4 regions of the Novibacillus thermophilus genome follow, and region 1 is predicted to be linked to each of the others. Evidence: riboswitches for the same ligand, from Rfam matches in the RefSeq annotation. Region 1 holds a riboswitch; each other region holds the start of a gene.

Region 1 (7,771 bases):
ACGTGGGTCGTTTTCGTGATGGGGTTAATTGGAGCGCAGTTTGCAGATCTCGGCATTTCCGAATCTGCGTACCTGGCCTATCTCAAAACGATTCCTTTTAATTTTTACGCGATCCTCGCTCTGCTGCTCGTCGCCCTCACGGTCTTGACGAAGCTAGAATTTGGCCCGATGGCCGCAGCCGAGAAACGGGCGCGGACGACCGGCGCCCTTTTCCGCGAGGGGGCAAAACTTCCGTCGGCACAAGACATTACCGATTCCACGCCGCCGGAAAACGTTGTGCCCAAGTTGCGCAACATGGTGATCCCCCTTGTCGTGCTTCTAGGGTTGATTCCCCCTCTGTTCCTGTGGACAGGCGGTTTTCCGGAGAACGACTTCGTGAATGCCATCGGTGAAGCGGACGGCTCCGTCTCGATCATGCTCGCAGCGTTTGTTGCGGGAATGGTCGGGCTGGCCCTCGGGGTTGGACAAAACATGTTCAGCGTCGGCAAAGCCATCGACATCTACTTCAGCGGCATTAAAGGCATGACACTCGTCTACATCATCTTGACATTGGCGTGGTCCATCGGGAGTGTGACGGAGGCAGTGGGGACAGCCGAATACGTCATCAGCCTCGCAGAGCAGACGACGTCGCCGCAGTTGATCCCCGTCTTGCTGTTCGCCGTCGGCATGTTGATTTCGTTTACAACCGGGACGTCTTACGGAACGTTTGCCATCATGATCCCTATCGCCATTCCGTTGGCCGTATCGATGGATGTCTCCGTCTTCCCGGCCATCGCCGCCGTCCTCAGCGGAGGCATTTTCGGCGACCACTGCTCCCCGATTTCGGACACGACGATCTTGTCGTCCGCCGGCTCTTCTTGTGACCACATCGATCACGTAAATACCCAGCTCCCCTACGCCATCACCGGCGGATTAAGCGGCATCGTGGCGTTTCTCACCGTCGGGTTGACGGGATCTGCCCTCGCGTCTGTCGCAAGCGGCATTCTCGCCATGTTCGCTCTCGTCTTCACCTTCAGCAAAATTTGGGGAGTCAACAGCAAAGGCCTAGACGTCCCGGCATAACCACGAAGGCTAATTTTTCACCTCCCACGACGCCCCAAAGGCCGTTGGAGGTCTTTTCGTTCCACTAACTGAACGCGGCTTTCATCGCTAACTCCGTCATCACGATCATCGCCTGGTAAGCTTCCAACATGTCGTTCGCCTGGTATGTAACGGTGCTGCCTGCCTCGATGTGCGTTCCCGGCAGAAGATTGGCCCATTCCGCCTGTCCGTAATTGGCAAACTCGATCTTGAGGACCGGGTTGTCCGGCGGTACGAGTGGTTTGACCCGATCCCTGTTTGCCAAAGCCTGGGCCGTTTTTTCCCGCAGCAGCTTTCCGCTTTTTTGCGGGGTCAGGCAGCATGCCGCCGTCCGGGAAATGCACTCCTTCACAACAGCGGTCGTAATCCCGGGAATGAGCGTTTCCGCTTCTTTGGCGATCTCGTCGTCACCCGCCACCATAATGACTGGAACGCCGTAATAGCCTGCCAAATAAGCGTTTAAGCCGAATTCTCCGACGGCGACACCGTCGACGAACACGTGGCGAACGCCGAAAATCATCGTGTGGCTCAAGATGCCCCTCATCGCCGCCCTGGCGTGGTAACCGGCGAATATGGCGGCGTCAAAGCTGTCGTCAAGCCCCTGCATCATCGAAAACGGCTTCACATCGCCGGAAATGAGTTTCGCTTCCGGATGAAGTTTCTCAATCAACACGTTGTTCATTTTAGAATGGCTGTCGTTGACGATCACTTCGCCGCACCCTACGTTGAACGCCGCCTCGACGATGTGATTCGCCTCATCGGTCATCAACTGCTGGCCGCGGGTGTAGTGGCGTTGGCTTGAATCGACAAAGGTCTGATCGACAAGGCCCGTGATCCCTTCCATGTCCACCGACACAAATAGTTTCATCGTCTGTCAACCTCCTATTTAAAACAGCTATTGGTGCAGCCCCGCTTGATTGACGACGTTCTCGCACGGTCTGCCCGTTAACACAGCCAATACATTTTGGGCCGCCATCATCCCCATGTTCGTCCGGGTTTTCACTGAAGCACTTCCGATGTGCGGCAACAGAACGACGTTGGACAGATCTTTCAACCCAGGTTCCAGCTGGGGTTCGCGTTCGTACACGTCCAGCCCGGCACCGGCAATGACGCCGTGTTCCAAGGCGTGGACCAGGGCTTTTTCGTCCACGATCGGTCCGCGGGCGGTGTTAATCAAGTAGGCCGTTTCCTTCATCAGCTTCAACTCCCTTTCGCCGATGAAGTGGTGCGTCCCTTCCGTGTACGGCACATGGATGGAGATGTAATCGGCTCGCTGTAACAACTCTTCTTTGGTGACGTATTCGGCGTTCAGGCTCCGTTCTTGCTCCAGAGGTAACCGCGTCCGGCTGTAGTAGAGGACGTCCATCTCAAACCCCCTCGCCCGCCGCGCTACCGCTTGTCCGATGCGTCCCATGCCGACAATGCCCAACGTGGCCCCGTGTACATCGCTGCCGAGAAAGAGCTGCGGTGCCCAATTCTCCCATTGCCCGGACCGCGTGTACACGTCGCCTTCCACAACGCGGCGGGCAACGGTCATCAAGAGCGCCCACGCCAGGTCAGCCGTCGTCTCTGTCAACACCCCCGGGGTGTTCGTCACGGCAATGTTGTGTTCTGTCGCCGCTTCCACATCGATATTGTTGAATCCGACTGCGTAGTTGCTGATCACCTTCAAGTCCGGCGCCGCTTCGATGACCTCCCTGTCAATCGTGTCCGTGACGAGTGAAATCAGTCCTGCCTTTCCCTGCACACCTTCGATGATTTCCTGTTTTTTTAACACCCGGTCTTCTGCATTGTACGAGAGCTCTGTATGCTCTTTTAAAAATGCCATCACGGGTGACGGAAGTTCCCGGGTTAGAAACACCTTCGGTTTTCCCATCAAGATCACCTCCAGCGGTGGTAATAGGAAGGCGTACGGTCACTATTCGCCTTACACGGCCAAAATCCTGCAAAAAAAGAGGAATACCCGAAGGCATGCCGCTTCTACTCGTCGGGAACGACGGCAGAGACTGCGAAATGTCCCCATTCGTCATCGCACGTGTCAAAACGCCGTTCCTCTTCCGGATCGACGCACGGATACCCCTTTCTCTGGTCGATTAAGAAGAATAACAGAGATAAAAACAAAAGGCACAACAACGCAATTTTTAACACGAACTCCCCCCTCTTTCTCCCTTACCTGTTATGTCTTCTACACCTTTGTCAATAATCCTCTAATTTTCCTAAAAAAAATGCGACGAATGTCCTATGTCGTCGAAATCATTCGTCCCACTTCCATCTTTACGTTTTGACTTTTCGTTTATGACAAGTTTCCCTTGTTGTTCTTTTGCATAGGCTATCATGGGCAAAAGAACACCGAGGGAGGGTTGACACGTGAGCTCATCGGTATCCGACAACCAGCAGCCGGAATATTCCAGTGAACCGTACCGCGATGAAGGAATTCACGTTCAGCAGTATCCAGGTCATGGCGCTGTTCAAGGCTATGAACAACCGTGGTACAACACTCAGCAGCAGCCGTATGCCGAAACGAATCTGTTCCCGTTCGGATTTGGATTAGGGATTCCACTGTTTCCACCGTACCCGCCGTTCTTCGGACCGTTTGTCGGACCCTTTTTCGGTCCGTTCGGCGGACCCTTTGGCGGACCGTTCAGGGGACCTTTCTAACCTTATACATCTCCCCTGAACGAATCAGAGCGTCCTCCTCAGAGGACGCTCTACTCATTGGTAGCCAAATTCATTGAGAAATGGTTTCATTGGACGGCCACGCTTCCTGCGTATAGGCCATCTCCCAGAATGCAAGTTCGTATTCGCTGGCCATGACAAATTGCTCTTTCATACTGCGCCGTTCCTTCTCACTCGCGTCTTTGGCAATGCGGTCCAAAAGGTCGATTTGTTCCTGGACCGACGTTTGGAACCAGTCGCTGGCATACGTTTTGATCCAATTTTGATAGACGGGCTCCTTCGGTGTTGCATCGCGGTACTTGCGTCCAATCTCTCCGTACAACCAATAACACGGCAGCAGAGCGGCAACCGTATCCCCCAGCCGGCCAGACAGTGCGGCCCGGTACAAATGGGATGTGTAAGCGTAAGCCGTCGGTGCCGGCCGAAACTGGGCGAGGTCGTCATCCGTAATGTTCAGTACTTCGGCGTGTTCCCGATGCACGGTCAACTCCGCCTCTGCCGTCAGTTTCGCTTTTCCCGCCAACAGTGACGTCACCCGGAAGTCGTCCGCTTGCGCAGCCCCCATCGCGTGAACTTTCCCGAAGTGTTTCAAGTAGTAAATATCCTGCAAAACGTAAAACCTGAACGTCTCCAACGGCAAGTCTCCGCGCACAATCCCTAACACAAACGGGTGGTTCAAACTTTTCTCCCAACTTGTCTTGGCTGCGTCGCGCAGCGTCTCAGAAAACCGCATAAAAAAATCCTCCTCGCTCTCGTGTCCGGCTTGTGAGGAGGAAAGTTTTGAAAGACGCACGTTTGTCCCAAATGAAACAACGTCTCCACTTCCCTCCGCTGGTACGAGCCAGATCAGGTTCCAAGGGTCTTAAAGCTTGTGCTTTAATCTCAGCCTCATACAAGGCGCCCCTAGCGGAAATGAATGTTGTATGACGATTTCATCATATCACGTTCCTTGAGGATGTCAATCTTATGAATTGTTGTATAATGAAGGAAGACTGACGAGAAAAAAGGAAGGACACTATGGCTGAAACAAACGAAACCATCACGCGAATACAGTTACAGGGCAAGGAATACATCCTGATCGGAACGGCCCACGTGTCGAAACACAGTGCCGAACAAGTGAAAGACGTCATTGAGGCCGAAAGGCCCGATTCGGTCTGCATTGAATTGGACAAACAGCGGTATGAGTCGTTAGTGAAAGGGAATAAGTGGAAAGAAACGGACATTTTCAAGGTGATTAAGGAAAAGAAAGCATCGCTGATGCTCGTCAATTTGGCCATTTCTTCTTTTCAAAAACGAATCGCCAAGCAGTTCGGCATTCAGGCCGGCCAGGAGATGGTACAGGGGATCGAATCGGCAAAAACGACCGGGGCCAACCTCGTCCTCGCGGACCGAAACATACAAATTACGTTTGCCCGCATTTGGCACAGCATCGGATTTTGGGGAAAGGTAAAACTTCTTTCGCAAATGATCGCCAGCATTTTTAATACGGAGAGCATCTCGGAAGAAGAACTAGAAAAGATGAAGTCGCAAGATGCGATTAACGCCATTCTCCACGAATTCACCGCCACGTTCCCCAAGTTGAAAGTGCCGCTCATTGATGAAAGAGACCAGTACTTGGCTCAAAAAATAAAAGAGGCCCCTGGGGAAAAAGTCGTCGCGGTCGTGGGAGCCGCCCACGTTCCCGGCATTAAGCGGGAGATCCACAAGGAACACGATTTAGCCCACCTGAGCCAAATCCCGCCTAAACCAACATGGCCCAAAATCGTCGCCTGGTCCATTCCCCTTCTCATTCTTGCTGCAATCGCCTACACGTTTTTCACGAATCCGGAGGCGGGATATCAGCAAACGGTGAGTTGGGTGTTGTGGAACGGATCTCTCTCGGCCATTGGATCGGCCCTGGCGTTAGGACACCCCCTTGCCATTTTGACGGCGTTTGTCGCTGCTCCCATCACGTCGTTAAACCCCCTGTTGGCAGCGGGGTGGTTTGCCGGCATTGCGCAAGCTTTCGTGCAGCGACCGAGTGTAGCCGACTTCGAGAAACTTTCCGAAGATGTGTTTAGTGTGAAAGGTTTTTGGCACAATAAGGTGACGCGTATTCTGTTAGTGGTCGTACTGGCCAATTTGGGAAGTTCACTGGGGACGTTTGTCGGCGGAGCGGACGTCGTCCGTTTATTCATCGACAACTTATCATGAGTACTGTACTGGAGAGTTGAGGATGTATGAATATTCTGGTGACAATCAATGCGAACTACCTCAAGGCCCTCAAAGTGATGCTGAAGTCCATGTTTATCAACAACCCAGGTGTACCCTTTCACATCTACCTCATGCACTCTCGCTTAAAAGGGGAGGACGTCTCCGACATTGACCATTTTGTCGCTGAACACGGCCAAACGCTTATCGAAGTCGAAGTACAGGATGACTACTTTGACAGGGCTCCCGTCTTAAAGCATTACACAAAGGAAATGTACTACCGGCTCTTGGCCTTCAAATTTTTACCTGAGAATCTGGACAAGATCTTGTACCTAGACCCTGACATTCTCGTCATCAACGAAATTCAATCCCTGTACGATACGGACCTTTCCGGCTTTCTTTACGCCGCTGCCTATCACGACCGAGTCTCCATAACGGAAATTAACAAACTGAGGTTACGGCCTTACGAAATCGAGGCTTACTACAATTCGGGCGTGTTGCTCATGAACCTTCCGCTGCAGCGAGAGAAAATAAACGAACAAGACATCTACAACTTTGTCGAAGAAAACAAAAAAAGGCTGATTTTGCCCGATCAAGACATCATTAACGCCCTTTACTCCAAATCGATCAAGGAAATAGACGAAATTCGGTTCAACTACGACGCCAGATTTTACCGCTACTACAAGATGATGAGTAACGGCAACATTGACATGGACTACGTCATTCGCCACACGTCCATCATCCACTTTTGCGGCAAGCGAAAGCCGTGGCACAAACATTATACAGGGAGGTTCCACTCCCTGTATAAACATTACGAAAAACTGGCGTTGCCTTGAATGGTCACGTTATAGGTCTTCAATCGCCACCCATGAACCGGTTTCAATGGATTGGTCCACCGCTTCCAAAACACGCTGGCACTCGACCCCGTCCGAAAAGTCGGGAACAAACGGTTTGTCTTCCACAATACTTTGAATCAACTCGTACACCACATGGACAAACCCGTGTTCGTAGCCAATAATGTGTCCTGGCGGCCACCAGTGACCTGCATACGGATGAACATCTTCTGTCACCATAATCGTTTTGAATCCTTGCGTACGGGGTTCTTCATCAGCGAAATACACTTGCAACTCATTGAGACGCTCCAAGTTAAAGCGGATCGAACCTTTACTCCCGTTAATTTCAAACAAGTTCCCGTTCTTCCATCCCGTCGCATACCTGGTGGCTTCGAACGTTCCCAGAGCCCCGTTTTTAAACTGGGCGAGGAACGAGGTCGTATCGTCTACCGTCACATCCCCCATTTCACCGGAACCTTTCGCAGTTAATCCACTCATCTCTACAGGTTTCGGTCGCTGTTTGACAAACGTCTTGCTCTGTCCCACGACACAGTCAAAATCCCCGATAAGAAAGCGAGCTAGATCGATGCAGTGCGCATTCAGATCACCGTGTGCGCCTGAACCCGCTATTTCTCTTTGCAGGCGCCAGGCCAAAGGCGCTTTAGGATCAACGAGCCAATCCTGCAAGTAGAGAGCGCGGTAGTGATAGATTTCCCCGATCTTCCCTTCGTCAATCAGTTGCTTTGCCAACTGTACCGCCGGTAGAAAACGGTAGTTAAAGCATATTCCGTGTTTGACACCCGCTGCTTCAGCCGTCGCCAACATCTCCCTCGCGTCCGCCAGCGAAAGGGCTAACGGCTTTTCACACAGGACATGCTTCCCAGCGCGCGCAGCGGCGATCACGATATCTTTGTGCACATTGCTGGGAGCATTGACGTCAATCAAGTCAAGGTCGTCGCGTTCGACCAAACGCCGGTAGTCCGTTTCATAGC
Region 2 (7,771 bases), 1.6 Mb from region 1:
ATGGCCAGCACTTTGCGCACGTTCTGCACGACCTTAAGGGCGTGGCGCGCCGCCGTCGTTCCCATGCTGACGTGATCTTCCTGGTTGGCAGAGGACGGGATGGAGTCTACGCTGGCCGGGTGGGCCAACACTTTATTTTCCGACACAATGGACGCAGCGACGTACTGCGGGATCATCATCCCCGACTGCAAGCCGGGTTTCGGACTTAAAAAGCCGGGAAGGTCGTTCAGTTGCGGATTGACTAGGCGCTCAATGCGCCGCTCACTGACGTTGGCCAGTTCTGCCATGGCAATTTTCAAAAAATCCATGGCGAGGGCGATGGGCTGCCCGTGAAAGTTACCTCCAGACACAATGTCACCCCTTTCGGCAAAAATGAGCGGATTGTCCGTGGCGGCGTTCATCTCGATCAGCAGCTTCTCCCTTACATAGCGCAAAGCTTGGCGACTGGCGCCGTGCACTTGCGGGATACAGCGTAAAGAGTAGGCGTCCTGGACGCGAATGTCTCCTTGGCGGGTGACCAGCTGGCTGCCGTCAACTTGGTCGAGGATCCGGCGGGCAACCTCCGCTTGTTCTGGATAAGGGCGCACAGCGTGCACGTCGGGATGGAAGGCGTCTGTCACGCCGCGCAAACATTCCAACGTCATCGCCGCGATCTCGTCCGCCCGGTCCGCGAGATTTCTTGCTTCGAGGTAGGCGATGAGCCCGACGGCGGTCATCGCTTGGGTACCGTTAATGAGGGCCAGTCCCTCTTTGGCCGCTAGACGCACGGGTTTGAGCCCCGCTTGAGCGAGGGCATCTTTGCCCGCCATGCGCCTGCCGGCAACGAATGCCTCTCCTTCCCCGATCAATACCGACGCCAAGTGGGCGAGCGGTGCTAAGTCGCCGCTGGCCCCGAGGGAACCTTGTTGGGGAATGACGGGGTGGATGCGGTGATTTAACAGGTCAAGCAACAATTGCAGCAGTTCCCGGCGCACGCCGGAAAAGCCTTTTGCCAAAGCATTGGCGCGGAGTAACATCATCGCGCGGGTGACCGGTTCGGGAAACGGTGTCCCGACAGCACAGGCGTGACTGCGAATCAGGTTCATTTGCAAGTCTGCCACTAAATCGTTCTCAATCGTCACGTCGCTGAACTTGCCGAATCCAGTCGTTACCCCGTAGACGACAGTGTCGTCTGAGACCGCTTGATCGACTGTTTTTCGGCTGGCTTCTACCCTTTGCCACGCCGCTTCCGTCAGCCCCACTTTTTCGTTTTGATAGATAACTTTTTGGCACTTTTCCAACGTCAGGTTGTTTCCGTCAAGCAACATCATGGTGTTTGTGGTCCCTCCACAGAAACAAAATAAGAGGCCACACCAAACTGGTGCGACCTCCTCATGAACTCACTAACTTTAGGTCACATTGCTTATTGTGAATGCTGTTTCCCCAGATTATAACAAATGTAACCGGTTAACGCAACAGGCTTTTTTTCCGATGCTGAAAAGATAACATAGCTAATCAATTGTCGAATCACCATTAGTTTTGTCGAAATGGGTCAGTCTACAAGGAAAATAGTGGTTCCGGAGCGAATGTCTTCATTCCAGATAAAAATCGGAATGAGGGATGATTGATGAGTAACTTCGCCCACATCTTAAACGACCGTTTTTCCATTGTGGCCGCTACAAGGGATGATGAATACGTCGCCCAGGTGATCAGCACCACGAAAACGATGGACAGCGTACACAACCTGGAAGATGAAGCTATCTTGGATGATTTTATGGGCTACTTGTCAGAAACCGGTGTCCTCCATTCTTTTTCCACCTTTCAAGCTAGCCAGTATCAACGGGTGATGATTCCGTTTTATTACTTCTTGATCACGTATTTGGCCAAAACATTGCTGGGCATTAAGGCGATGAAAAGTTTGCCTGCTCTGTTGTTTAGTGATCAGGGTGTGATGCGAACCTTGGGCTTTTCGGCTATGGTGTTGGAAGAAGGGTACTGTAATCGGGGTGCCGGTAAACGGCATAACGACACCCCACCCGCCAGCCCGTTTACCCCTCAGACACTGGCAGAATTCATGAATAAGGCGACACCACAGGAGATTGAACAACTGTTTAACACCAATATCGCCAACTTAGCGGCATCTGGTGCTTTCTACCAACAAGTGACGGGCATCATCGATGGCACCGATATCGAAACGACGCCGAACTACGAAGGTGCCGGAAAAGTGATGCGCAAAAAGAAAATCCACAACAAAAAGGGCGTCCGGGAGATCGAGTGTGTCGTTTACGGATGGAAAGCGATTGTGTTGTTTGACCAGCACACGGAAATTCCCCTTGCTCTAAAAGTCGTCCCCATTCATGAACACGAGTCCAAATATACGCGTGTGCTCATCGAGCAGGCTCAGCGCAATCTGGGCAAGCACAGCCGGATCACCCAAGTGTTGATGGATCGGGGCTTTCTGGACGGCACCACCTTATATTGGCTCGACCAACAAAAGATCACATTTGTGATTCCCGCACGCTCCAACATGGACGTCGCCCAGGATGCACGGGACTTGGCTCAAGCGTCCATGGGGGTGACGGATACACGCCAAGAAAAACAGACGTCCGGTCGTGGCAAAAGCAAAACCGAGCACATCCTCGAGACCCAAGTTACTGGTGTCAAGGCGTTAACCAGTTATGTCGATTATCGGGACCCGGCAAAGCCCGCAAAGCAATACAGTAAGACGGGCGGCGGCGGTTGCCCAATCAACGCCGTGGTCATTCAACGCTACCGAAACGAGGAGATCCCGGCAGACAAATGCCCTGTTTTTTTGACCAACAGTCCCGTTGACCGCCCTTTTGTTCCGTATGATGCTTATGATGGGCGCAGCCTTATTGAGAATTTACTTTTTCGTGAAGGCAAACAGGGCTGGAATCTGGAACATGCGCCAACCAAAACGGCCAATGGCATGGTATCGCACGTCTATTTCACGTTTTTGACCATTGCCCTGACAACGGCTTATCGAACTTGGTGTGCCGAGCAAACGGAAGAAGGCGAAGAGAGTGAATCCTCTAATCAGCCGTCGAAAGGGATTCGCAATTGGCGTCGTCGCCTTATGCAAGAAAATCAAGATCAGATCATTGTGTTCAGTGGCCCTTATTATGGTATCTTCCATCTCATGACCTTTGTTCAGCTTATGGGAGGTCAAGTTAAAGACCAGTCTCCCCGTGAGACTGCCGTTTTTCGACAAAATCATCATTTTTCGCCTTAAGTTATCTTTTCAGTTTTCCGATGGCGTTGGCCGTTTGGTGTGGTGCAACGTCTCTAAGGGGCTGGCACACCTTCCACTGGACTGCTGGCCGTCGCGTACCGCTTCTTTGGAACGATCCCCGCTTCAAAGCCCAAGCGCCCTGCCTCGATGGCCAACTTCATCGCTTCCGCCATTTTGACCGGGTCTTTTGCGGAGGAAACGGCTGTGTTGAGAAGGATGCCGTCGGCTCCGAGCTCCATGGCGAATGCTGCGTCGCGGGGGGAGCCTATGCCAGCGTCCACGATGACCGGGACGTCGGATTGCTCAATAATCAAGGATAGATTTAACGGATTGACGACGCCTTGGGCGGAACCAATGGGGGAGGCCCCCGGCATGACCGCATGGACGCCCAGCTCCTCTAGACGCTTCGCCAATACGACGTCATCTGACGTGTACGTCAGGACGATAAAACCTTCTTCCAACAACTTTTCAGACGCTTTCAACGTTTCGACAGGGTCCGGCAACAACGTTTTGTCACACCCGATCACTTCTACCTTGACCATGTCGCACAATCCTGACGCTTTTGCCAGTTTGGCGATGCGGACCGCCTCTTCTGCAGTTTTGGCACCGGCAGTGTTGGGCAACAGCGTGTATTGAGTGAGATCTAACTGCTCTAGAAAGTTCGGTTGCGTCGGCTCGAAAATGTTCATCCTTCTGACAGCGAACGTCAAGATTTCAGCTTCTGCCGCTTGTACGGCTTTGCGCTGGACATCCAGCGATGGATACTTGCCCGTTCCCAAAAGCAATCTCGAGTGAAACGTTTTATTGGCTATTTTCAACACGGCCATCAACCTCCTCCGACGAAATGAACAATTTCCACGCGGTCGCCTTGATCGAGTTTTTTCGAGGGGTAGTGCTCTTTGTCCACAATTTCCCGGTTGTGTTCGACGATGACAATCCGGTCTTGCAGATGGAAAAACTGAAGTAAATCGGAAATCGTCTGGACGCTGTCGTCAAGTGTCACCTCACGACCGTTCACGTGCAATTCCACCGCAGTCACCTCCTCTCGGTCGACGGAAGAGCGGTCATACGGACTTACTTGGCTTGAACAGACGACGTTCCTTTCCGTTTTGAAGGTCCGTCGAAGAAACGTGCTGCCGGTGAGATGTCCCTGTCGTAGCGCCAACGGTTAAACGGGTCGGGTTCCATGGCCTCCCCCCTTGTGCACAAAATGGAACGAGCGAGCAGCTTTTTGCGGATTTTCCGCCGAAAAAAGAGCAGACATGACGGCAATGCCGGCGGCACCCGCTTCAACAACGTCTTTTGCGTTGTGTGGATGAATGCCCCCAATGGCGACGACGGGCCGTTTCACCGTGTGGGCGACCGCCCTTAAAGCGTCCAACCCCCTCGGAGACAAACCGGGCTTTGAACGGGTTGTGAAGATATGCCCGAACATGACGTAATCGGCACCTTTTTGTTCCGCTTGGAGGGCGTCTTCCAGCGTGTGAACGGAAACGCCGGCTTTCAACTCGGGGAACTTTTCCTTCAACCGTTCGACGGGGATCCCTGCGGAAGGGAGGTGAACGTTGTGGAGGCCGAGCAGAAGGGCGATATCCACACGGTCGTTTACGACTAACTTCTCTCTCGGGACTCCGCTGTCAACGAGAGCTTGGATCAGTTGCACGATTTTTTTTGGCTGTTTATTTTTTTCCCTGATGTGGATAAAGTCGACGTCACGCTGGATGAGTAATAAAATTTCCGACAATTCCTCCACCGTTTGGGAGCCATCGGTCACGGCGTGGAGCTCGACGTGTTTCGCCTGTTTTAAATTCATTCCGCTTCACCTGCCATTTAAAAAACCACTTCCCAGTTGTGGAAAGTGGTTGAGGCTCACGTTTCTCCCATCACTTCCCTACGCTGGTATTGACCCAGATCAGGTTCAAAGGGTTTTAAAGTGTCACTTTAATCTCAGCCTTTCTCCAAAGGCACCCCTAGTGATTTTGTATTCATGTTTTCGCTTTCGTCAGCTGTTTGACTCCATCGTATCATAACACAGCAGGAGCTGCCAACCACAGACGGTGTATTCCTCCTAAGCTCCTTTTTGACAACTCGGGCAGTCGCCCACATTTCGGCTCACAGCAACAAGTAAGCGAGGGGAGTGGCAATCAGTATGGTCAACACGACGCGTTCGAACCAAATGACAACCAACTTGGGAATGCTCACCGGGATCTCCGTGGACAAAATGACGGGTATGACAGCGGAGAAGAATAAAATCGCAGACACGCACACGATGCCGGTAACGAATTTCGTCATCAGGGCGGCGTCCACTGTCAACAGGGCTGGCAAGAACATCTCCACAATGGAAAGGGCTGCAGCTTTCCCGGCGAGCAGCGGTTCAGGCAGTTGGACGAGTGCCGCAAACGGGTAGAACAAGTAGCCGAGGAAATCAAAAAGCGGCGTATATTCCGCTAACACGAGTCCGATGAGCCCGACAGACATGATGGACGGTAAAATGCTCATCGTCATCACGAAGCCGTCTTTTAAATTTTGCCATACATTTTTTGACAAATTTCCGCCGTTTCCATCGCTTTCATCCAGGCGTGGCGCAGGCGGTTGTTTTCTATTGTGATTTCCGGGGTCCCTTTTCCGTCATAGTAGTTTTCACTCATACGGTTCAGAGGCCAAATTCGGACTGTGATCGCTGTCACCACAAACGTCACGACAAAGGTTGTCCAGAAGTAAGCGTTCCACATGTCCATCAGACCGAGGGTGTCGGCCACCACCACCATAAACGTGACGGACACGGTGGAGAAACCGGTTGCAATGATAGTCGCCTCTTTGACCGTGCACTTCCCCTCTTTGAATAAGCGGTTAGTAATTAACAGACCGATGGAATAACTGCCGACGAAGGACGCCACGGCATCGAGAGCTGACCGGCCCGGCGTCTTCCAGACGGGTTTCATCACCGGCTGCATGAGGATGCTGATAAACTCCAGCAATCCGTAGCCGACGAGCAGGGCTAAAAATATGGAGCCGATTGGAACGAGCAACCCCACGGGGATGACGAGGGAATTGAGCAAAAACGGGCCCATGTTGTCGTGAAACAGCCAGGCTGGACCGAATTCAAAGACGAGCATGACGGTGATGATGAAGCCGAGAACTTTTAGGACTGAAAACGTGAGAGCGACCGCGTTTTCCTTCCACGTTTTGGCGACAAAGGGGTAAACGGCTCCCAGCGCTATGACGAAGAGTGCGTAATAAGGTGTCAGACTAGAGAACGCCGTACGAAAGCCCGAGACGATGTGATCGAGCATAATGGAGTTCGTGCCGTTTAGTGTCACCGGAATGAAAAACATAAAGATTCCGATGGCACTGAACAGAAAGAATCGACATGCCGCGGCTGGTGACACGGGAGGCTGTGCGAGTGTTTGGTTTGTTTTTGTCCGATGTAGTCCATCCAATGTGTGAACACTCCTTTCAGTCGTGTTGTCGCAAGTAGAATCCCGTCAGGAAACTGAGCATCGTGTGTACGCCGGCTTTGACAGTGGCCTGTGCGACATCTTTGTGCGGATCGAGGCAGACGATGTCCATCGCTTTCACATGCGGGTCGCGTCCGGCTGCCGTGACCGCCGTGAACAGTTCGTCGGTCTGCATGCCGCCGGGTGTCGTAGCTGGGGCTCCAGGACCGTACGCTATGTCGAGGACGTCCATGTCGACAGTGACATAAACGGTGTCCACGCGGCGCTTTAGATCGAGGAGCGCCTCCTGGATCACGGCATCTAAGCCGCGCTGGCGCGCGCGACGCATGGTCACGTATCGGATTCCCGCTCTGTCTGCGTACTCTTTGAGGGACTTGGCGTTGAAGAAACCGTGCAGTCCGATGTTCCAGACGTCTTCCCCTTTAATGGTGCCGCTCTCAATCAAGTTTCGAATGGGAGTCCCGTTGCTCGGGCCGTTGTCTTTTAGACTGCGCAGGTCAAAGTGGGTGTCCAGCTGCAAAATGCCGATCCGCTCGTCTGGGTGCGCTTTTTTCCACCCCTTCACGAGCATGGCCGTTATCGAATGGTCGCCGCCCAGTGCCAGCGGAAACGTGTTCGGATGGTGTGTGCGCATGGCGTACATCGCATCTGTAATGGCTTTGTGGCTCCAGGCGATGTCGGTCACGTGCTGCTTCACGTCTCCCAAGTCGACGACGTTTAGCGGCGTCAAATCTACGTCGTAATCAAGGTTGTACGGGACAAACCCTTTCCACGCTTGGCGCATGGCGTGGGGCGTTTCACTGGCGGCAGAGGCGCTGATCGACGAGCGGGACAGCGGGACCCCCAACAGGGTGACATCGACGTTTTGCCATTCAACGTGATCGGCGCCGGGGCTTAACGACCTGATCCACTCGTGAACTTTGGGTTCACGGACACCGGTTTCCTTTTGCCAGACAAAAGGCGGTGGATTTAATTGCGGGTACGGGTAAGTCGTCATGTTCATCACCTGCTCTTTGTTTAAAGGAGCGATCCTTGTTTGACCACGACCTTTCCTTTTTTCACGACTGTGTCGACGAGATTG
Region 3 (7,771 bases), 980 kb from region 1:
GATGGCGACAATCGGGATCGGCCGTGTCAGTTGTTTACAGAGCGCAGCCAACCCTTCTGGTCCGAGGGGAGTTTTGGCATCGCTTTTTGAACGGGTGGGAAACATCGGCCCAACTCCGAGATAGTCAGCCCCAGAAGCAATCGCCTCTTCCGCTTCTTGTAACGTGTGGACAGAGACGCCAACCCACATGTCGTCACCCGTTAACGCGCGAACGTCTTCGACAGGGAGGTCGTCTTGTCCGACGTGAATGCCGTCAGCCTCGAGCAACAAGGCCAAATCTACACGATCGTTCACAATGAAAGGGATGTGGTGTTGGCGACATTCGCTGCGCAAAGCGCGCCCGAGGGCCAACGTTTCTTTCATCGTCAAGCCCGAATGCTTGTCTCTAAACTGAAAACACGTAATACCACCTGCAATCGCCTTTTTCAGCACATCGACAGGAGAGAGGGGAGGGGCACAGTCTTGACTGCCCATGACGAAGTATAAGGATAAGTGACGGGCCGGGACCATCACACATTCCCCTCCAAAACCGATAGTTTGGCCATGTCACGCAGCTCACGAGGTGTCATCAAATAAAGGGCATCGATTAAACGCCAGTTTAGCTCGCCGGGGCCTTTTGCCGACCGTGCTGCCAGCTCCGCCGCTACAGCCATCGCACTTAAACCCGCCACGGCGGCAAGGGTGGAGTCGTTTGTGACGGCGTGACAGGCGCCGACGATAGCGGTGGTTAAACAGCCAGAGCCTGTAATGTAAGGAAGTAGGGGATGGCCGCCTTCAATGACGACGGTGCTGTCAAGGCCCGCGACCACGTCCGTTTTTCCCGTCACTGCCACCGTTGTCCCGTACTTGTTCACGAAAGACTGCGCCAGCTGCACGCGGTCGCCGCCGTCATCAGATGCGTCAACCCCTTTCTGTCCCCACGCCACACCGCACAATGCGGCAATTTCAGCCGCATTTCCGCGGACGACGGCAATGTCCAGTTCGGCTAACAGCTGCTGGATCTGTTCATTGCGGTAAGCCGTCGTCCCGTACCCGACTGGATCCAAAATAACCGGGATCTTCAACCGGTTCGCAGCGTGACCTGCCAACTGCATCGCCTCTACCGTGCGTTCTGTCAAAGTGCCAGCATTTAACACAAGGGCCCCGGCGTGGGCCACCATGTCGGCCACTTCTCGCGGTTCCGAAGTCATCACGGGTGACGCCCCGATCGCGAGCGTCCCGTTAGCTGTAAAATTGGTCACAACGAGATTCGTAATGTTGTGGATGAGTGGTTTCCGTTGGCGCAATGTTGCCAACAACGTCTCCATCTGTTCACGCACGGGATAACCCCTCCTGTCTGTTGCGGTAAGCCCAGTGGTTGACAGGGCCGTGACCGCGCCCTAAATGGATAGGGTGTTTAATCGCTTCGGTAATATAGGTCTTTGCCGTTTCTACAGCCTGTCGAAGGGGAGTCCCTTTGGCTAGCTCCGCCGTAATAGCAGCAGAAAACGTACAACCGGTTCCGTGGGTGTGTTTTGTGTCATAGCGTGAAGCGACCAGTTCGTCAAACACCGAACCGTCGTAATAAATGTCGCGGGCCTCGTCATCCAAATGCCCGCCTTTCACGACGACAGCAGTAGCACCGAACTCATCGACGATCTGTTTAGCAGCGTCTTTCATCTGCTGGACGTTCTGAATTGTGCGCCCAGTGATTTCTTCTGCTTCGGGAAGATTGGGGGTTACAATCGTCGTCAAAGGGAGCAGTTCGTTGACCAGCTCTTTTTTCGCCGTTTCGGCGAGGAGTGCGTCACCGCTTTTGGCAACCATCACTGGGTCCATGACGTAGTTGTCAACATTGTACGCCTTCATCTTCTGCGCGACTAACCGAATGACGTCGGACTGGGAGAGCATGCCCGTTTTCACAGCATTGGGACGAATGTCTTCGTAAACGGCGTCCATCTGGCTTTCAATGAGCTCGAGGGGCATGTCTAAAAAGGTTTTGACGCCCAGCGTGTTTTGACTGACGACAGCCGTGATGACGGACATGCCGTAAACGCACAATTCCTGAAACGTTTTTAAGTCGGCATGAATGCCCGCACCTCCCGACGGGTCCGTTCCGGCAATCGTTAAAGCTCTCGGTACCTGTCCCATGATCATCACTCCGTAAAATAGTTGAGTTTCAGTACATTCATGCACTCTGCTGCAGAGGGGGGGAGGCCCGTCGACGTTCAAGTAAAAACACCGCAGATGCCATCCGCGGTGCAAAAAATTCTTAGATGTTCCCTCCGCTGGCATTACCCAGTTCAGGTTAAGCGGTCGACGGTGACAACTAACCATCCTCTCAGCCCGGTTTACCCGAGCTCCCGCAGAATGTATGAAATTCATGCGCTTACAGCTATTATAGGTTTTATCACCGCTATCTGTCAATGCAACGCTCTCCAGTTTTACAGATCAAAAAGCTACTGAAGAGAAAAAGAAGAGGGCAGCGGTTGTTCTGAGGTTCAGACGATTTTACATATATAGTTACAAAACTTATATTTTGTAACGGTACTATATGGCCAAGAAGTTGACAAAAGCCTCCCTCATCGCCTAACGGAAGTCACCAGCCCTTTCATCCTTCATCAGTTATATAGATGTGATTTGTAATAAGGTTTCCTTACAATCCATTGCCTTGACTATAGTAGTAGGCTCTCCCAAATGCGGACGGATATTATGTTTTCCCTGCTAACCGTCTCTGATCGAACAGCGCTTCGTTAGGGGGATTTGGCCTATTATGCCTTGGAGTTGGTCACATTCGTCCAGTTGGATCGTAAGGATGCTAGTTTCAAATATTTTAATGCGAATTGCTGTGGTGTATATCTACGTTTATGATTGAAACAGTTCTGCCTAGTCTCTCAAACCTGTCCCCCGTTTAAGTTATACTAAGAGTAAGGGGAAAATGACACATGATGAGAATAAAAGACAAAGTAAATGTTAAGCGTGCTGATATTGTTCTTCTTATAGGGATTGTAGCGATCTCCGCCAATTTGCGTCCGGCGATTACGTCTGTCGGCCCTCTCATCGGATTTATACGTGACGACATGCATTTATCCAACGGTTTAGCTGGCCTCCTCACGACTCTCCCTTTAGTCGCCTTTGCCGTCTTTTCTCCGTTGGCGCCGAAGTTTAGCCGCAGACTAGGTATCGAAATGACTTTGTTTCTCGGCCTCATGACGTTAGTTGCCGGGATTATGTTGCGCTCGACCCCCTCAATGTCTACCTTGTATACCGGCACCTTTACGATCGGCACGGCCATTGCGGTCTCCAACGTCCTGCTGCCGAGTCTCATTAAACAGAAATTTTCCGACAGAGTCGGTCTCATGACAGGTGTGTACACGACGTTTATGGGCGGTTTTGCAGCGCTTGGATCCGGTGTGAGCGTTCCCCTGGCGTCGCATTTAGGTTTCGGGTGGCGAAGCGCGCTCGGGTTTTGGGCCGTTTTAGCGGCTTTTGCCGCACTTGTTTGGCTCCCTCAACTCCGCCATCAAAACCGATCGGGTACTTCGCAAAGGATCGACGTGAAGCTAGGGGGGCTTTGGCGCTCTCCTCTCGCGTGGCAAGTGACTTGCTTCATGGGATTACAGTCGTCTATTTTTTATGTCACCGTGACGTGGATTCCCAATCTCCTTCACGATAGCGGCATGGACCCTTCGACGTCCGGATGGATGGTATCCTATATGCAGCTCATCGGTCTTCCGGCGACATTTATCGTGTCTGTTCTTGCAGATCGCCGTCCCAATCAAAAACGCATCGTGTTTGCAATCAGTTCGCTTTATATCGTCGCTTTTGCCGGGCTGCTCAGCTTGAAGACGGCCTGGGTGTACGTGTGGATCACGCTTCTTGGAATCGGCCAAAGCTCCACCATCAGCCTGGCGCTCGCATTCCTCGCCCTTCGTGCAAGAAATGCTCAACAAGCGGCAGAACTTTCAGGGATGGCCCAGTCTGTCGGCTATCTACTGGCCGCAGTCGGTCCAGTGGCTATCGGTTATCTTTACGATCTGACTCAGACATGGTCCGTTCCGTTAACGGTACTGATGTTTGTTTCATTCTGTATGTTGTTTGCCGGTCTCGGTGCCGGGCGCAACGCGTATGTCACGCCGGACAAAAACATGTAACCTTTGCGTCTCCTTTCTTTTCTGAGGGTTAGTTTACATAAAATAATGATTGTATACAATTTCATAAGGAGACGCTTCTCTCCCGCAGTACGTCACTAGAAAAAACAGCCGATGTTCATCTTGTATCGGTGAACATCGGCTGTCGCACACGCGCAAACGCTGTTTTGTCTTGTCTTTAGGCTGTTGCATACTCACTGCTCGGCGGATGCATCACGTGCCATCACGTGCCGTTGCCGTTCGCCCGGAACCGCTTCAAAAACGACTGCAATCGTTCACTCTTTGGGTTTTCTAAAACATCACCCGGTGTCCCCTGCTCTCCGATGCGGCCGTTGTCGAGAAACACAATTCTGTCAGCCACGTCCCGGGCAAACTCCATTTCGTGCGTAATCAAAATCATCGTCGTCTTGCCTTCCGAAGCGATGTCTTTAATGACCGAAAGCACTTCCCCGACGAGTTCCGGGTCGAGTGCCGCCGTCACCTCGTCAAACAACATCACTTTCGGCTGCATCACCAGCGCCCGCGCAATGGCGACACGCTGTTGCTGTCCTCCAGACAGCTGGGAAGGATAAGCGTCCACCTTGTCGCGAAGACCGACTTTTTCCAGCATCGTCACTGCCCGTTCTTCCGCCTCTTCCTTGGACAGACCGAGAACGTGAACTGGTGCGGTGATGCAATTGCGCATAATCGTCATGTGCGGAAATAAATTGTACTGCTGAAAGACCATGCCGATTTTGCCTCTCACTTTGCGTAAATGCTTTTCGTCTGCTGGGATGAGTTTACCGTCTACTCGCTTGTGCCACAACAGTTCGCTATCTACTTCAATCGTACCGGAAGTCGGTTTTTCCAACGTCATCAGCATGCGGATGATCGTCGTTTTTCCCGATCCACTCGGGCCGATAATGGCCAGTTTTTCGTTTGGCTGGACGTCTAGATCCAGTTCTTTCAAGACGTGAACATTGCCAAAAGACTTACTCACCTTATCGTATCGCACGATAGGCTCTGCTCGCCCTTTCTCGGGGGCAGCGTCCAGTGTAGTACTTGCCGTTTCAACCATCACAACGTCTCTCCTTTTGTAAGGGCGCGGCTTCTCCCAAAAGCGCGGTTCGTTCGGCTTTCAAGTTTGCGCACGAGCACTGCCGACGGATAGCTGAGAAGCAAGAACAGAAAGCCGACAATGGTGATCGGTTCCAGGTAGCGCCACGTTTCCGATCCGATGATTTTGGCCGTCTGCAGCATCTCTACCACCAAGATGGCAGACAAGAGGGGAGTTTCCTTAAACAGCACGATTAAATAGTTTCCCAACATCGGAATGACCGGCGGAATGGCTTGCGGCAGAATCACTTTAAACCACGTCTGCGCTTTTGAAAAGTTGAGGGCCGTGCTCGCTTCCCACTGCCCTTTGGGAACCGCTTCAATGCCAGAACGGTAGATTTCTGACACGTACGTACTGTAGTGGATACCCAAGCCTAGCGCCCCTGTTAGAAATGGATTAAGCGAAAACCCGATGTACGGAATTTGCGGAAATGCAAAAAACAAGAAGAACAGTTGGACAAGCGGCGGCGTACTGCGAATGAACTCAATGAACCCGACGGTCAGCCATACGAGTGGTTTAAAGCTGGAGCGGCGTGCTAGCGTCAACACTAGGCCGAATAGAAGCGCGATCCCGTAGGCAGTTACAGTCGCCGCCAAGGTAATCCACATCGCGTCAAAAATACGAGGGAATATTTCAAGCGCAAAATTCCAGTCCCACGTCATTGTACTGCCACTCCTTTCGAAGCTTTCTTTTCCAGCCAACGCGAGAGAAAGATGAGTGGCAAGGCGATGACAAAGTACATCAAGAGCAGTAACGTGAATATTTCTACTTGATTGCCGACGTAATTGTCTTTCAGCACTCTGGCTTGGAACGTTAGGTCGGCCAGCGTGATAAGTGAAACGAGAGACGTTCCTTTCAACAACTCAATTAAGTTGTTGCCGAATCCCGGCAACATGATTCTGATCGCCTGCGGCAGTATGACGAGACGCATGCGCTGCCAGCGCGTCATGTTCAGTGCAATGCCGGCCTCTGTCTGACCGTGGGGAATGGCCAGGATCGCCCCGCGCACGATTTCAGACGCATACGCTCCGTAATTCAATCCGAGGGCGATCACTCCTGCAGTAAAAGGGGACAACTCGATTCCAAAAGCAGGTAGCGCAAAAAAGAAAAAGAACATTTGCACCAATAATGACGTTCCGCGAAACAGTTCAACAAACACAGCCGTGATGAAACGAACGACGGCAAACCGCGAAAGTCTTCCAAAACCAGCCACAAACGCTATACAGAAAGCCAGTACTGCCGACAGCAGAAGTACTTTCACGGTCACTTCTGCCCCTCGCAACAGTTCCGGCAAAAACATCACATACGTGTCTATGGCGCCTTCAACCTCCTTCTTGGTCGCCTATCACATGTGCAGAATCTCGAAAATTGAGATTCTGCACACACTTTAAAGTTTAAAAGATCACGAATTGCAACGGTCTTCAGTTGTAATATCATCAGGAGGTAAATTGTCCTCTGAAAAACCGAACTCCTCCAGTATTTCCAATAACTTGCCGGACTCTTTCAATTTTTGCAGCCCTTCGTTGTACGCTTCCCGGAGCTCATCGTCTCCTTTTCGGAAAGCGGCTGCACCGTAACTCATCACACTTTCGCCGTCAATGACCGGCTGCGTAAACGGCTCGGCTTTTTCCACTTGAGACGGATCGGCAGAGGCTACCGCTTCGTTAAGTGTTGCTTCCGTCATGACAGTAGCATCAACGCGTCCCGACGCTACAGCTGCGATATTGGACGATATGCTGTCCGCTGTCTCAATTTGTTCTTCTTTCACCCCGAGCGCTTTCAGAAAATCAAATTGGTTGGCTCCGGCCATGATGGAAACCTTCACGTCAGGATTAGCGGCGATGTCTTCATAGCTGTGAAGATTTTTCGGGTTTCCAGCTTGCACGGCCATTCCTTCCCCATACTGAATTTCTATGTCACCGAAATCAGCTTCTTCACACCGTTCCGGCCTGATATCCATACCAGCCGTAATTAAATCAAACCGGTTTGCCTGTAGTCCCGGGATGAGTGATCCGAATTCCGTCACTTCCCCTTCCACAGTTTCAATCCCCATATCCTCAAAAATGGCCCTGGCGATTTCCGGGGCAACACCGGTAACTTCACCCTCAGCTGTTTTGAAGCCGTACGGCTTTTCGTTGGCAACGCCGACGGTCACTTTCCCTTCTTCTTTAATTCTGTCTAACGTCGACATTTCATCTGTCGTTTCTTCTGAAGAAGCCCCGCTAGAACTTTCATCACCGTTTCCATTGTCACTTGTAGCATCGCCACTCGCCCCGCAAGCGACCACGATAACAGCCAATAGACCGATGGCCAACATGTACACTATTTTTTTCATCGTTTTCCTCCTCAAATAGTTCTGTTTCTGCTCAAACACGGTCGAACCCCTTTCCGCTCTACCTCGTTCTTTTGAGCGTACGCCTTTCACCATTCCGATCGAATCACATTGAATGATGGAAGGAATACGTTCAAATCGTTCATTTCCAATCTTTTTAAATTTTCTGTAACTTTAAGGTGCTGTTGTTTTATTCCCCTCCCTTCAAGTGGG
Region 4 (7,771 bases), 1.7 Mb from region 1:
AAAAACCGCGCTGGACCCTTCAGCAGTTGGAGGAGTTAAACTTGGAATCATTGTCGGCTCGGGAAGCAAGCCTGTACTATGCCCACAGCTATGACGTGGTGCGTTTTTTTATGAGAGAGTACGGGGAAAAGGACTTAGTTGAGTGGTGTGCAGCCTTAAAAATGTACCCAGACATTGATCAAGAGAGTGCGATCAAAAGGAGAGAACTTAACTTGCGTACGCGTGAAGCTTTTGAAAAAGCGACTAATCAGCCGTTTCGCGAATTTGCCAGAGCATGGATCAACCAGTACGAAAACTTGAAGTAATTGTTATAAACTTCCTCTTGCGATTAAGATAACCGCATGTTATATTATGTCTCGCCGTGAAAAAACGGCATTGCTTTTTGAACCGCGCAGGTGCGAATGGAAAGAAATAGCGTATTGACAGCAAACGCCCTGCGTGATAAGATGTAGGATGTCGCCTTTCAGGCGAGAGCGCGAATGTTCCTTGAAAACTGAACGAACAAGCCAACGTCCAAGAGCTTGGAACAGCTTGTTTCGTACAAGGAGCCTGTTTGGCTTCTGAAGGAAAGTGTTACGCAGCTGAGCTGCGGACAGACCATTTTTAATGGAGAGTTTGATCCTGGCTCAGGACGAACGCTGGCGGCGTGCCTAATACATGCAAGTCGTGCGGGTGAAGCCGACCACCCCTTCGGGGGCGGATGGCGGAACCAGCGGCGGACGGGTGAGTAACACGTGGGCAACCTGCCTGCAAGACCGGGATAACTGCGGGAAACCGGAGCTAATACCGGATAAGAGGCTTTTCCGCATGGGGGAGCCTTAAAAGGCGGCGGAAGTCGTCGCTTGCAGATGGGCTCGCGGCGCATTAGCTAGTTGGTGAGGTAAGGGCTCACCAAGGCGACGATGCGTAGCCGACCTGAGAGGGTGACCGGCCACACTGGGACTGAGACACGGCCCAGACTCCTACGGGAGGCAGCAGTAGGGAATTTTCGGCAATGGGGGAACCCTGACCGAGCAACGCCGCGTGAGCGAGGACGGCCTTCGGGTTGTAAAGCTCTGTCATGTGGGAAGAACGGCTAGGAGAGGGCATGCTCTTAGCGTGACGGTACCACAGGAGGAAGCCCCGGCTAACTACGTGCCAGCAGCCGCGGTAACACGTAGGGGGCGAGCGTTGTCCGGAATTATTGGGCGTAAAGGGCGCGCAGGCGGTCTCTTAAGTCTGATGTGAAAGGCCACGGCTCAACCGTGGGATGGCATTGGAAACTGGGGGACTTGAGTGCAGGAGAGGGGAGCGGAATTCCCGGTGTAGCGGTGAAATGCGTAGAGATCGGGAGGAACACCAGTGGCGAAGGCGGCTCTCTGGCCTGTAACTGACGCTGAGGCGCGAAAGCGTGGGGAGCGAACAGGATTAGATACCCTGGTAGTCCACGCCGTAAACGATGAGTGCTAGGTGTTAGGGGCGTCACGCCCTTAGTGCCGAAGTAAACACATTAAGCACTCCGCCTGGGGAGTACGGCCGCAAGGCTGAAACTCAAAGGAATTGACGGGGGCCCGCACAAGCGGTGGAGCATGTGGTTTAATTCGAAGCAACGCGAAGAACCTTACCAGGGCTTGACATCCTCTGACCCCTCTAGAGATAGAGGTTTCCCTTCGGGGACAGAGAGACAGGTGGTGCATGGTTGTCGTCAGCTCGTGTCGTGAGATGTTGGGTTAAGTCCCGCAACGAGCGCAACCCTTGAGCTTAGTTGCCAGCATTGAGTTGGGCACTCTAAGCTGACTGCCAGTGACAAGCTGGAGGAAGGTGGGGATGACGTCAAATCATCATGCCCCTTATGTCCTGGGCGACACACGTGCTACAATGGCTGGTACAGAGGGCAGCGAAGCGGTGACGCGGAGCCAATCCCTAAAAAGCCAGTCTCAGTTCGGATCGCAGGCTGCAACTCGCCTGCGTGAAGGAGGAATCGCTAGTAATCGCGGATCAGCATGCCGCGGTGAATACGTTCCCGGGCCTTGTACACACCGCCCGTCACACCACGAGAGTCTGTAACACCCGAAGTCGGTGAGGCAACCGTAAGGAGCCAGCCGCCGAAGGTGGGACAGATGATTGGGGTGAAGTCGTAACAAGGTAGCCGTATCGGAAGGTGCGGCTGGATCACCTCCTTTCTACGGAGTAAAAAAAAGGCGTTCGGCTTGTTCGTTTAGTTTTGAGGGAGACATTCTCAGAAGAGAATGGTCTCTGCCGTCCCGTGGAGGGGCGGATGTGTTCCTTGAAAACTGGATCGGAAGCATTCACCGGGATGACGAGAGTCATGTCGAGAACGATTAAGCAAGAAAGGGCGCACGGTGGATGCCTAGGCGCCAGGAGCCGACGAAGGACGGGGCGAACACCGAAATGCCTCGGGGAGCCGTAAGCAGGCGTAGATCCGGGGATGTCCGAATGGGGGAACCCGCTCTCTTTCATAGGAGAGCATCCGTTGCTGAATGCATAGGCAGCGGAGGGCAACCAGGGGAACTGAAACATCTTAGTACCCTGAGGAAAAGAAAGCAAGGCGGGCCCTGCGAAAGGGAACCTTTCGTGGGTGCTCAAAGCGATTTCCTGAGTAGCGGCGAGCGAAACGGAAACAGCCCAAACCCGGCACTCAACTGAGATCCACAAGACGCATTTATCATATGCGTAGTGGGTTTGAGTTGAGTGTCGGGGTTGTGGGGCGTCTCATAAGGAGTGAGAAACGGACGGGATAGCCGAAGCGGCCTGGAACGGCCCATCAGAGAAGGTAAGAATCCTGTAGGCGAAATTCTGTCCGCTCCGAGACGGACCCCGAGTACCGCGGGGCACGGGGAACCCCGTGGGAAGCAGGGAGGCCCACCTCCCAAGGCTAAATACTCCCTGGCGACCGATAGCGCACCAGTACCGTGAGGGAAAGGTGAAAAGCACCCCGGGAGGGGAGTGAAAGAGAACCTGAAACCGTGTGCCTACAAGCAGTCGGAGTCCGGGTAATCTGGATGACGGCGTACCTTTTGTAGAATGGACCGGCGAGTGACGATGCGTAGCGAGGTTAAGCGGGAGACGCGGAGCCGTAGCGAAAGCGAGTCTGAAGAGGGCGATTTTAGTTGCGCGTCGTCGACCCGAAACCGAGTGATCTACCCATGTCCAGGGTGAAGGTCGGGTAACACCGACTGGAGGCCCGCACCCACGTCTGTTGAAAAAGGCGGGGATGAGGGGTGGGTAGGGGTGAAATGCCAATCGAACTCGGAGATAGCTGGTTCTCCCCGAAATAGCTTTAGGGCTAGCCTCAGGGGAAGAATCGCGGAGGTAGAGCACTGATTGCGTGAGGGGCCCTCGACGGGTTACCGATCGCAGTCAAACTCCGAATGCCGTTGATTCGGTTCCTGGGAGTCAGACGTCGGGTGCTAAGATTCGACGTCGAGAGGGGAACAACCCAGACCATCAGCTAAGGTCCCGAAGTATCCGTTAAGTGGGAAAGGATGTGGCGTTGCCGAGACAACCAGGATGTTGGCTTAGAAGCAGCCATCATTGAAAGAGTGCGTAAAAGCTCACTGGTCAAGTGACGTCGCGCCGAAAATGTACCGGGGCTAAACGGATCACCGAAGCTATGGGCGGGACACCGTGGTAGGGGAGCGTACCCAGTGCAGCGAAGGATTTCCGGGAGGGAATGTGGAGCGCTGGGTAGTGAGAATGCCGGTATGAGTAACGATAAGAGGGGTGAGAATCCCCTCCGCCGAAAGCCTAAGGGTTCCTGAGGAAGGTTCGTCCGCTCAGGGTAAGTCGGGACCTAAGCCGAGGCTGAAGAGCGTAGGCGATGGAGAACAGGTGGAGATTCCTGTACCACCGCGTTCCGATTGAGCGAAGGGGGACGCAGGAGGGCAGGGGAGCAGGCGGATGGATGTGCCTGTCCAAGCGGTGAGAGAGCAGCGCGAGGCAAATCCCGCGTTGCGAGGATCTTGAGCCGTGATGGGGAGTGAAACTTAGAGTAGCGAAGTCCCTGCACCCACACTGACAAGAAAAGCCTCTAGCGAGGAGCGCGGTGCCCGTACCGCAAACCGACACAGGTAGGCGAGGAGAGGATCCTAAGGCGCACGGGAGAACTCTCGTTAAGGAACTCGGCAAAATGGCCCCGTAACTTTGGGAGAAGGGGTGCCCCGTTAGGGTGGCCGAGAGGTTGCCTGAGGGGGCCGCAGTGAAGAGGTCCAAGCGACTGTTTAGCAAAAACACAGGTCTCTGCGAAGCCGCAAGGCGACGTATAGGGGCTGACGCCTGCCCGGTGCTGGAAGGTTAAGGGGAGGACTTAGCGGAAGCGAAGGTCTGAACCGAAGCCCCAGTAAACGGCGGCCGTAACTATAACGGTCCTAAGGTAGCGAAATTCCTTGTCGGGTAAGTTCCGACCCGCACGAAAGGCGTAACGACTTGGACACTGTCTCAACGAGAGGCCCGGTGAAATTGTAGTATGCGTGAAGATGCGCATTACCCACGACAAGACGGAAAGACCCCGTGGAGCTTGACTGCAGCCTGATAGTGGATTTGGCGATGATGTGTACAGGATAGGTGGGAGCCAGAGAAATCGGTTCGCCAGGATCGAGGGAGGCGCCGGTGGGATACCACCCTCATCATGGTTAAATCCTAACCGACCGCCGTGAGCCGGTGGCGGGACATTGTCAGGTGGGCAGTTTGACTGGGGCGGTCGCCTCCTAAAAGGTAACGGAGGCGCTCGAAGGTTCCCTCAGCGCGGTTGGACATCGCGTGAGGAGTGTAAAGGCAGAAGGGAGCTTGACTGCGAGACTGACAGGTCGAGCAGGGACGAAAGTCGGACTTAGTGATCCGGTGGTTCTGAGTGGAAGGGCCATCGCTCAACGGATAAAAGCTACCCCGGGGATAACAGGCTTATCTCCCCCAAGAGTCCACATCGACGGGGAGGTTTGGCACCTCGATGTCGGCTCATCGCATCCTGGGGCTGAAGCAGGTCCCAAGGGTTGGGCTGTTCGCCCATTAAAGCGGTACGCGAGCTGGGTTCAGAACGTCGTGAGACAGTTCGGTCCCTATCTGTCGTGGGCGCAGGAAATCTGAAGAGGAGCCGTCCTTAGTACGAGAGGACCGGGACGGACACACCGCTGGTGGACCAGTTGTTCTGCCAAGGGCATCGCTGGGTAGCCACGTGTGGCCGGGATAAGCGCTGAAAGCATCTAAGCGTGAAGCCCCCCTCAAGATGAGATTTCCCACCAGGCACTCAGGTGCTTGGGTAAGACCCCTTGGAGAAGACGAGGTGGATCGGTCCGAGGTGTAAGCGTGGTAACACGTTGAGCTGACGGATACGAATCGGTCGAGGGCTTAATCGAGAGAATGCTTCCGACCAGTTTTGAGGGAATGCTGTCTGGTGGCCATAGCGGAGGGGACACACGCGTACCCATGCCGAACACGACCGTTAAGCCCTCCAGCGCCGATGGTACTCGGGGCGAGAGCCCCTGGGAGAGTAGGTCGCTGCCAGGCGAAACGAATGGCGGGAGCCGTAAGGCCCCGCCATTTAGTTTTGTTGAACGCCTTCTACTTTATCTGTCGGCCACATTGTGATGTTTTCCGCCATGTCCCAAAACATGTACTCAAATCGGCTTGTGTTCACGACGATGTCTTCTAATGTCGCTAATTCGTGTTCAGGTTTCCCGTCGGCCACTTCATTCATTAAGTCCTTGCAGTCATTTGCCAGTTGTGTGAACGCTTCGGAGGAATACGTCTGCACCCAGTTTCCGTAAAATTCGTGCTCTAAAGCACCGCGCCATTGCGCTAACGCTTGACCGACATAATTGTAACTCCAAGCACAGGTGAGAACGGCGGCAATGACGTTCTCAATTCCCCCCTTTTGCGACACATTCAGCATATAACTCGTATAGGCTATCGTCGTGGCCGATGGTTCGGTTGCTTCTAATTCTTCAGGGGAAATATTAAATTTCTTGGCGTATTGGCGGTGAAGCTCCATTTCAAAATTTAACGTCTCGTGCAACAAGTTGGCAAAGGTCGTCATCGTTTGCAAATCGTGGGCTTTTGCACTTCCCAGGGCAAAGACGCGGGAGTATTCAATCAAATAAACGTAATCTTGTTTCATAAAGTGTTTGAACTTTTCCCGTTCCAGCCAACCTTCCCCGATTCCTCTGACAAACGGGTGTTCTACATATGCCTTCCAGATCGGCCGCACTTTTTTCCACAGGCGGTCTGTAAATAAAACGGTCATGCTTCATTCACCTCTAGCTCAATTTTGATCGCAAACTGAAACTGTACACGAAAGACCCCACCCGCAGGAAAGGATGGGGTATAGGCTTACACATCAATAAGTGCATATACCACTTCCCTCCGCTAGTACGAACTAGATCAGGTTCTAAGGGTCAAGAGTGCGCTCTTTCTCAGCATCGAATCGATGCACCCCTAGTGGCTAAAATTATCAATTTTTTGTATCCTATTAGAACATATTATTTAAAGAAAGGCAAATGTTCTTAATTATTTACCGGCAAGAAATGTTTCGTTGTGTTAGTATTTAAAATGGAACAAAATGCCGTCAACAGTGGCTAGAGGGTGTTTTAAAATGCATGAACGATATTCAAGGCTTGCCCTTTTCACCCCGATTGGCAAGAAAGGGGTCGAGCACTTGCGCCGCTCTTCGGTGCTCGTCGTCGGTGCTGGCGCCTTAGGGGGACCGGTGTTGGAAATTCTTGTACGGGCAGGAGTCGGAAACATCCGTCTCGTCGACCGCGATTACGTCGACTGGTCCAATTTACAGCGACAAACGCTATTTAACGAACAAGATGCGCGCCGTATGCAACCAAAAGCGATTGCGGCTTACCACTACCTTTCTGCCGTCAACCGCGACGTCCATATCGAACCACTCGTCTCTGACGTGACGAAGGATAACGTGCGCGACTTCATTCAAGGCATGGATGTCATCATTGACGCAACAGACAACTTTGAAACGCGTTTTTTACTCAATGATGCGGCGTGCGAGGCGGGGATCCCTTGGATTTACGGCGCGGTAATCGGCGCTTACGGCGCTTCGTTAACAGTGATGCCCGGACAAACTCCGTGCCTTGTCTGTTTGTTCGGTGAAGAGACTCCACAGCAAAGGGAGACGTGCGATACGACGGGGGTCATCGCCCCCGCATCCCAAATGGTCGCATCCCATCAAGCGGCGGAAGCACTTAAACTGTTGACACACAACGAAGCCTCTGTCCGCGATACGTTTGTTGCGTTTGATCTGTGGAAAAACGAGCATGTGGAAATGAAAGTGTCACACAAGCGGAAGCCCTCATGCCCCGCGTGTGGGGATCATCCTTCATACCCTTACCTGTCGGGGCAAAAAGGAGCGAGCACCTCCGTCCTGTGTGGCCGCGACACCGTCCAGATCCGGTTGCGCAATGTGCGGGAATGGGATTTAGTGTCCATGGCTGCACGTGTTCGTTCGCTGGACAACGAGACGGTGTACAATACCCATCTCCTTTCTTTTCAAGTCGAAGGCCACAGAATTGTGGCGTTTAAAGACGGACGAGTCCTCGTACATCATACGAAAGACACGGCGACGGCACGCCGTTTGTGCGCGAAATACTTAGGGATGTAAATCGACGTGATTAAATGGTACGGCGTATTGAACGACGCTAGGGAAAGGGCAAGGGGTTCTTCCTTGGGAACTACTGAACGGCCTGTTTAAAATAGGTGAACGGTGGCATCGCGTCCGATGTGTGGACGTCCACTACGGCCGGTTCGCCGCATGTAAACG

The links. Region 1 has a riboswitch for thiamine pyrophosphate ahead of tenA (thiaminase II). Riboswitches for the same ligand answer to the same signal wherever they lie in the genome.
Region 2: it holds a riboswitch for thiamine pyrophosphate, as region 1 does, so the genes downstream of both, tenI (thiazole tautomerase TenI) here and tenA (thiaminase II) in region 1, are expected to answer to the same signal.
Region 3: it holds a riboswitch for thiamine pyrophosphate, as region 1 does, so the genes downstream of both, thiD (bifunctional hydroxymethylpyrimidine kinase/phosphomethylpyrimidine kinase) here and tenA (thiaminase II) in region 1, are expected to answer to the same signal.
Region 4: it holds a riboswitch for thiamine pyrophosphate, as region 1 does, so the genes downstream of both, tenA (thiaminase II) here and tenA (thiaminase II) in region 1, are expected to answer to the same signal.

What each region holds. Positions count from the first base shown of each region.
Region 1 is NZ_CP019699.1:2,001,791-2,009,561, reverse strand. Features, by position in the region: gene B0W44_RS10005 (Na+/H+ antiporter NhaC family protein) at 1-1,062, shown strand, start outside; gene B0W44_RS10000 (M55 family metallopeptidase) at 1,127-1,948, opposite strand; gene B0W44_RS09995 (2-hydroxyacid dehydrogenase) at 1,976-2,956, opposite strand; gene B0W44_RS18145 (hypothetical protein) at 3,061-3,228, opposite strand; gene B0W44_RS09990 (hypothetical protein) at 3,448-3,738, shown strand; gene tenA (thiaminase II) at 3,809-4,489, opposite strand; TPP riboswitch at 4,563-4,671, opposite strand; gene B0W44_RS09980 (TraB/GumN family protein) at 4,774-5,949, shown strand; gene B0W44_RS09975 (glycosyltransferase family 8 protein) at 5,976-6,782, shown strand; gene B0W44_RS09970 (Gfo/Idh/MocA family protein) at 6,792-7,771, opposite strand, start outside.
Region 2 is NZ_CP019699.1:3,558,951-3,566,721, reverse strand. Features, by position in the region: gene hutH (histidine ammonia-lyase) at 1-1,310, opposite strand, end outside; gene B0W44_RS17340 (transposase) at 1,607-3,232, shown strand; gene B0W44_RS17335 (thiazole synthase) at 3,286-4,059, opposite strand; gene thiS (sulfur carrier protein ThiS) at 4,059-4,262, opposite strand; gene tenI (thiazole tautomerase TenI) at 4,401-5,045, opposite strand; TPP riboswitch at 5,104-5,214, opposite strand; partial or broken gene B0W44_RS17320 (YjiH family protein) at 5,345-6,672, opposite strand; gene B0W44_RS17315 (agmatinase family protein) at 6,689-7,687, opposite strand; gene hutI (imidazolonepropionase) at 7,708-7,771, opposite strand, start outside.
Region 3 is NZ_CP019699.1:2,979,317-2,987,087, forward strand. Features, by position in the region: gene thiE (thiamine phosphate synthase) at 1-510, opposite strand, end outside; gene thiM (hydroxyethylthiazole kinase) at 510-1,307, opposite strand; gene thiD (bifunctional hydroxymethylpyrimidine kinase/phosphomethylpyrimidine kinase) at 1,312-2,130, opposite strand; TPP riboswitch at 2,243-2,356, opposite strand; gene B0W44_RS14535 (CynX/NimT family MFS transporter) at 2,925-4,133, shown strand; gene ehuA (ectoine/hydroxyectoine ABC transporter ATP-binding protein EhuA) at 4,354-5,187, opposite strand; gene ehuD (ectoine/hydroxyectoine ABC transporter permease subunit EhuD) at 5,187-5,888, opposite strand; gene ehuC (ectoine/hydroxyectoine ABC transporter permease subunit EhuC) at 5,885-6,526, opposite strand; gene ehuB (ectoine/hydroxyectoine ABC transporter substrate-binding protein EhuB) at 6,629-7,561, opposite strand.
Region 4 is NZ_CP019699.1:337,449-345,219, forward strand. Features, by position in the region: gene B0W44_RS01845 (peptidase MA family metallohydrolase) at 1-305, shown strand, start outside; rRNA gene B0W44_RS01850 (16S ribosomal RNA) at 604-2,162, shown strand; rRNA gene B0W44_RS01855 (23S ribosomal RNA) at 2,320-5,351, shown strand; rRNA gene rrf (5S ribosomal RNA) at 5,386-5,502, shown strand; gene tenA (thiaminase II) at 5,537-6,238, opposite strand; TPP riboswitch at 6,336-6,441, opposite strand; gene B0W44_RS01870 (ThiF family adenylyltransferase) at 6,587-7,612, shown strand; gene B0W44_RS01875 (thiamine pyrophosphate-binding protein) at 7,683-7,771, opposite strand, start outside.